Regions from separate parts of the Paenibacillus sp. FSL R7-0048 genome, predicted to be linked through region 2. Evidence: a T-box and tRNA genes for the amino acid it is inferred to sense, from the RefSeq annotation. Region 2 holds a T-box; the other holds one or more tRNA genes.
The links. The T-box of region 2 lies ahead of tyrS (tyrosine--tRNA ligase). A T-box ahead of a tRNA ligase gene usually reads a tRNA of that ligase, here a tRNA-Tyr.
Positions count from the first base shown of each region.

Region 1: it has a tRNA-Tyr gene. The T-box ahead of tyrS (tyrosine--tRNA ligase) is inferred to sense a tRNA for this amino acid. The anticodon was not compared.

Region 1 covers NZ_JBBORF010000001.1:144,156-147,559, reverse strand. The annotation lists gene NSQ91_RS00730 (PucR family transcriptional regulator) at 64-1,158, opposite strand; tRNA gene NSQ91_RS00725 (tRNA-Lys) at 1,308-1,380, opposite strand; tRNA gene NSQ91_RS00720 (tRNA-Tyr) at 1,386-1,471, opposite strand; tRNA gene NSQ91_RS00715 (tRNA-Phe) at 1,480-1,552, opposite strand; tRNA gene NSQ91_RS00710 (tRNA-Asp) at 1,615-1,692, opposite strand; tRNA gene NSQ91_RS00705 (tRNA-Thr) at 1,707-1,782, opposite strand; tRNA gene NSQ91_RS00700 (tRNA-Val) at 1,815-1,890, opposite strand; tRNA gene NSQ91_RS00695 (tRNA-Met) at 1,899-1,975, opposite strand; tRNA gene NSQ91_RS00690 (tRNA-Ser) at 2,006-2,097, opposite strand; rRNA gene NSQ91_RS00685 (23S ribosomal RNA) at 2,180-3,404, opposite strand, start outside.
Region 2 covers NZ_JBBORF010000001.1:4,193,106-4,196,509, reverse strand. The annotation lists gene NSQ91_RS18680 (acetamidase/formamidase family protein) at 1-1,001, shown strand, start outside; gene NSQ91_RS18675 (Lrp/AsnC family transcriptional regulator) at 1,079-1,525, opposite strand; T-box leader at 1,678-1,908, shown strand; gene tyrS (tyrosine--tRNA ligase) at 2,095-3,354, shown strand.

The DNA of each region.
Region 1 (3,404 bases), 4.0 Mb from region 2:
TCCTTGTACATTTATATTACCCTAGACGGGACACGGTGGCTATTTGTAACGTTCACAAAAAACCTATTTCCTTTTCGTCACTTTATACAAAAGCATAGTAAGCTTCACAATAGCAGCGTCCCCAAAGCTACGCACATCGGCACCCGTCTCCTGTTTTATCTTGTCCAGACGGTATAAAAGCGTGTTGCGATGAATATATAGCTTCTTGGCTGTTTCACTTACATTACAATCCATCTCAAAAAACGTCTCCAGGGTCATCAGCATCTCTTTATCCGATAGTACGGTAGAATAGTCGCCAATCTGTCCAAGTAACTGTTTACGCCGTGCATCAGGAATGCTGTTAACCAGACGTTCCAAATGCAGCTCCCAAGGTAAATGAATATATTCACCCACTTGGAAAATTCGTCCGAGTACAATAGTCTCCCTCAGCAAGGCCACGGATCCCGTCAATCCCTTAACAGGAACGATAGCCGGAGCTACAGCCAAATGGAATACACCTACCCATTCGCTGGCTATCAGTTCGTGCAAGCCCATGCTGGTCTGAGCCAGAATTTCATCTACACTCTCTTCTTCCTCATCCTTATCATCCCCGCCCGTGAGTAGTTCCTTCCGGGCCAATATTAACCATTCTTTTTCTTGAAGAGGTATAAGCAGAATTTCATTCTCAAAATAGCTGCGCAACAGCTTCATTAAGGAACGATAAGTGATCTGCGGGCTATGTGCATTCTCACTGCTAAGTAGGAATGGAACCATATCTCCGAATAAACGTCCCTTTAGAGCCATCTCATCGGGTATCTCAGAGTCATTTTTCTCTTGCTCCAGTTCGGTGTTCAACCAGGTTCCCAGCTGCCGAGCCTCCGCTTCCCCTTCTTCTCTAACCCCAGTAGCTTTTAGTGCAATTGCAAAGTTTCGAACTGCATAATTCACTAATTGAATTTCCAAAGAGTTAAGTCCATCCAATTCCACCCAGACAGCGGTTACACGTCCATCAGTCTCATATAATGGTGCCCAAAGATGACCTTCATGGATTACCGGCTGTTCTTGTGCTTCCAATCCCAGGCTAAAAAGAGAAGCTGAATGTTGCCTCCCTAACTGCTTGATTCCGGTTTTCTTTCCGGTGAGCTGCTCTAACTTTTTTCGCAATGTTTCGCTATCCATAGTCACCATACTCCACCACTTTTGCTCTTTTCGCCTATTTTAGCATATTCTCTAATATTATGTTAATCACTACAGCAGCGCGCTACTATAATACGACATAAAAACACAAAAAAAGCCACCACCCTAAGGTGATGACTTTCTGTTTGGGATGAGCCATGAAGGACTCGAACCTTCGACACCCTGATTAAAAGTCAGGTGCTCTACCAACTGAGCTAATGGCTCATAAATGGTGGGGGATGATGGATTCGAACCACCGAACACGTACGTGAGCAGATTTACAGTCTGATGCGTTTGGCCACTTCGCTAATCCCCCAAAAAAGGTGGCTCGGGACGGAATCGAACCGCCGACACGAGGATTTTCAGTCCTCTGCTCTACCGACTGAGCTACCGAGCCATAAGATTACATGACAATTAAGCGGAAAAGTCTTACACTTCCCACTCATTTTGTGGAAAAAATGGCGGAACCGACGGGATTCGAACCCGCGGTCTCCTGCGTGACAGGCAGGCATGTTAGGCCAACTACACCACGGTTCCGCATTAATTAAAAATGGTGCCGGCGAGAGGACTTGAACCCCCAACCTACTGATTACAAGTCAGTTGCTCTACCAGTTGAGCTACACCGGCACGGTGTAAAAGCAATTCTAAAAAGATGAAAATGGTGGAGGCTGAGGGGATCGAACCCCCGACCCTCTGCTTGTAAGGCAGATGCTCTCCCAGCTGAGCTAAGCCTCCAGGTATTATGGTAGCGGCGAAGGGGATCGAACCCCCGACCTCACGGGTATGAACCGTACGCTCTAGCCAGCTGAGCTACACCGCCACAATAATTAGTATTGCTATGGATTGAAAATGGCGGAGAGAGTGGGATTCGAACCCACGCACCGCTTACGCAGTCTAACCCCTTAGCAGAGGGTCCCCTTATAGCCACTTGGGTATCTCTCCAAACGATATCAGTACCACAGCAATCCAAACAGGAATTTGACTCCCTGAAAACTGAATCCGAAACAAATCTGCATTTTAAGTATAGGATAAGCCCTCGACCGATTAGTATTGGTCAGCTCCATGCATTGCTGCACTTCCACCTCCAACCTATCTACCTCGTCGTCTTCAAGGGGTCTTACTAATTGGGAAATCTCATCTTGAGGGGGGCTTCACGCTTAGATGCTTTCAGCGCTTATCCCGTCCGTACGTAGCTACCCAGCCATGCTCCTGGCGGAACAACTGGTGCACCAGCGGTACGTCCATCCCGGTCCTCTCGTACTAAGGACAGCTCCTCTCAAATTTCCTGCGCCCACGACAGATAGGGACCGAACTGTCTCACGACGTTCTGAACCCAGCTCGCGTACCGCTTTAATGGGCGAACAGCCCAACCCTTGGGACCTACTTCAGCCCCAGGATGCGATGAGCCGACATCGAGGTGCCAAACCTCCCCGTCGATGTGGACTCTTGGGGGAGATAAGCCTGTTATCCCCAGGGTAGCTTTTATCCGTTGAGCGATGGCCCTTCCATGCGGTACCACCGGATCACTAAGTCCGACTTTCGTCCCTGCTCGACTTGTAGGTCTCGCAGTCAAGCTCCCTTATGCCTTTGCACTCTGCGAATGATTTCCAACCATTCTGAGGGAACCTTGGAACGCCTCCGTTACTCTTTAGGAGGCGACCGCCCCAGTCAAACTGCCCGCCTGACACGGTCCCCGTACCCGGTAAGGGCACTAGGTTAGAACCTAGATACGATCAGGGTGGTATCCCAACGGCGCCTCCACCGAAGCTTGCGCTCCGATTTCTACGGCTCCCACCTATCCTGTACAGATCGTACCCAAATTCAATATCAAGCTGCAGTAAAGCTCCATGGGGTCTTTCCGTCTTGTCGCGGGTAACCTGCATCTTCACAGGTATTAAAATTTCACCGGATCTCTCGTTGAGACAGCGCCCAAGTCGTTACGCCATTCGTGCGGGTCAGAATTTACCTGACAAGGAATTTCGCTACCTTAGGACCGTTATAGTTACGGCCGCCGTTTACTGGGGCTTCGGTTCATAGCTTCGGGTTACCCCTAACCACTCCCCTTAACCTTCCAGCACCGGGCAGGCGTCAGCCCGTATACTTCGCCTTGCGGCTTCGCACAGACCTGTGTTTTTGCTAAACAGTCGCTTGGGCCTTTTCACTGCGGCCCCCTCGTGCTATTCACACTACCGGGGCACCCCTTCTCCCGAAGTTACGGGGTCATTTTGCCGAGTTCCTTAACGAGAGTT
Region 2 (3,404 bases):
CGGAGGGTGGAACAGATTATGCAACAGCTGTATATAACTACAAATGGTCTGTGCAAACCGATCCAGATGGTCAAGTGCACCCGACAATTGACTACCCGGGTGTTATCGTTGACCATAATACGATTGATAAGAACTTCGATGTGCTAAAAGGTGTGAAAATTCCGGTTCGTCTCCACTTTGGTACAATGGGTGTGGCGCCGAAAGAAGCGGATGTTGTTGACTCCGTTCCACCTTCTTACAACGGCGGTAACGTAGATGATTGGCGGATTACCGAAGGTGCAACGATGTATTATCCAGTATCCGTAGCTGGTGCACTTCTGTCGATCGGTGACCCGCATGCCGGTCAAGGTGATTCGGAGATTAACGGAACTGCGATCGAGACATCGGTCACTGGGGATATACAAGTCATTCTTCATAAAAAAGCATCGCTTAACAACAAGCTGAAAGGTTTAAACTTCCCATTACTTGAAAATGAGAACGAGTGGGTTGTGCATGGATTCAGCTACGCCAATTATTTGGAGGAGCTGGGGGCTAGTGCTCAGACGGATATCTTCAAAAACTCGTCCATCGACAAAGCGATGAAGGATGCCGCTCGTAAAACAAAAGATTTTTTAATGGCTGGAATGGAATTGAGCGAAGATGAAGCGTACTCTCTGATGTCTGTGTCAGCTGATTTTGGAATTACACAAGTGGTGGATGGAAACTGGGGCGTACACGCCTTAATTGATAAAGGTCAATTCGGCGATTTCGAGCGCAAGCCCGTGGTTTTACGGAGCAGCTTTGAGAACTTTGGAGCAAAGGTTGGCTGGCAGCCAGCCACTAAGACAGTTACGCTAAGCTACAATGGCAATGTTCTGGAGATGAAGGTTGGAGCGACAACGGGGATTTACAACGGAGAGACAGTGAAGCTTGCAGCCCCAATAAGTGTTGTGAACGGGAAGATCGTGGTCAGCGAATATTTCGTGAACTTTTATAAAGCTAAGCTGGCTAAGACAGAGTAGGACGTAATAGCAATTATTCGATAATCCTAAAAAAATCCATATGAGAAAAGAACCGTTTTTATAGGCGGTTCTTTTTCTTATATATTCAATCCGTCCTGATTTTTGTGGCGTTTTAATAAGATTTGGTTTTCTACACGTACCAGTCCATCCAGACAGTAGATTGATTCATGCATAAACCGTTCCATCTCTTCAAGATTCTCTACCAAGATGTGAATATGCAGAATACATGGTCCCGTCATTTCGTATAATACAGCTACGCGTTCGTTTTCCTTTAATACATCGACGATATGATTTAAATGAGCAGGTTCTACTTCAAGTTCCAGGTAGGCGGAGATTTTCTTTCCTAGCTTTTCAGCACTGATGACAATCGAGAACTGTTCAATAATCCCTTGATTGACTAGCCGATCAATACGATCTTTCACCGCGACACTTGATAAACTGACTTCTTTAGCTAGATCAGTATAGGAAATTCTGCTGTTTTGGGCCAGCCGCATCAAAATATGGTTATCGATAGGATCTAACATGCGGATTCGTTCACCTCTTTTTTCGTAATTGTATCAGAAAAAAAGTGGAAATGCCTAGTAGCGCTTTACAGTAGAAGTGTGTGACGGCATTCTCTCCTGAAGATAGTTGACATAAAAGAATTATTTCACTATACTGGCTGTAATCTTATATACGATATACGTTGAAGGAGCCCAGTAGTAACTTAGTCCCTGTTTCAGAAAGCCGGGGGTTGATGAAACCCGGTACACACTAAGCTTGCGAATTACACTTTGGAGTATCTCGGGTAATACCGAGCGGAATGGCGAACGATATCTCGTCAAGAGTGGTATCAATGGTATGCTTGAGCATAAGCGTTTCATGGGTGCAATCTGGGTGGTAACACGGTTATTCAATCGTCCCTATGTCTACAATAGACAAGGGGACGATTTTTTTGTTTTTAAATATAAGGATTTATAGGGTTCGCTTCATCAATGCTCCTTATATTTCTCGCTGAAACGGTCCCGTCCTAATCAGGAGGGCGAACCGTTTCCGCTTGGCGGACTGATGTTTCATTTATAGGATAACTACTAATTTTGAGGGGTGTAAGGCAATGAATATTATCGACGAACTAGAATGGCGCGATGCCATCAATCAACAAACAGATGCCGAAGGGCTTAGAGAACTGACCAATCAAAAATCGGTATCCCTGTACTGCGGTGTAGATCCAACAGGTGACAGTATGCATATTGGCCACTTGATTCCATTCATGGTGCTCAAAAGATTTCAACTGGCAGGACATCGTCCGGTGATTCTTATTGGTGGGGCTACGGGAACGATTGGTGATCCAAGTGGACGTCAATCCGAACGCTCTTTGCAAACGCTGGAGCAAATCCAAGCCAACGTTGACGCACTTACAGCACAGATGAAAAAACTGTTCGTGACTGATGGCGACAATCAAATCCGCATGGTGAACAACTACGATTGGACGCATAAAATCAATGTTATCGAATTTTTGCGTGACTATGGTAAAAACTTCAGCATCAATTCGATGCTTGCCAAGGATGTTGTAGCGAGCAGATTGGACAGCGGAATTTCCTTTACGGAATTCTCCTACCAAATCCTGCAATCCCTGGACTACCTGCACCTGTTCCAGCATGAAGATGTGCAGCTGCAAATCGGTGGTTCAGACCAATGGGGGAACATCACAAGTGGCTTAGATCTGATTCGTAAAAAAGAAGGTTCTGAGGCGGTAGCATTCGGACTTACCATCCCGCTTATGCTGAAAGCCGATGGTACAAAATTCGGTAAAACAGCTGGCGGAGCCATTTGGCTGGATCCGAACAAAACGACAGCTTTTGAATTCTACCAGTTCTGGGCGAATACAGATGACCGTGATGTTGTGAAATACCTGAAGTACTTTACATTCCTCTCTAAAGAACAAATTGATGCACTTGCAGAAAAGGTGCAGACCGAACCGCATAAACGTGAAGCGCAAATAACACTGGCTGAAGAAATGACCAGATTCGTGCATGGTGAGGAATTGCTGGAGCAGGCTAAACGTATTACTGCCGCTCTGTTCAGTGGAGATATTAAATCTCTGACCGCTGACGAGATCGAGCAAGGCTTCAAGGAAATGCCGACCTACGAAACGACATTGGAGTCCAAAAATATTGTGGAGTGGCTGGTAGATCTAGGAATTGAGCCATCCAAACGTCAAGCGCGTGAAGACATCACCAAAGGCGCAATTTCCATGAACGGTGAAAAAGTTAGCGATGTAGCATTTGAAGTTACAGCCAGCGAAGCCATCGGCGGACGTTTTATCATTATCCGTAAGGGTAAGAAAAACTACAGCCTGGTGAAATTGTCCTAATAATAATAAGCCTTCCTTATGAATAAGGAAGGTTTTTTGTTGTATTTTAA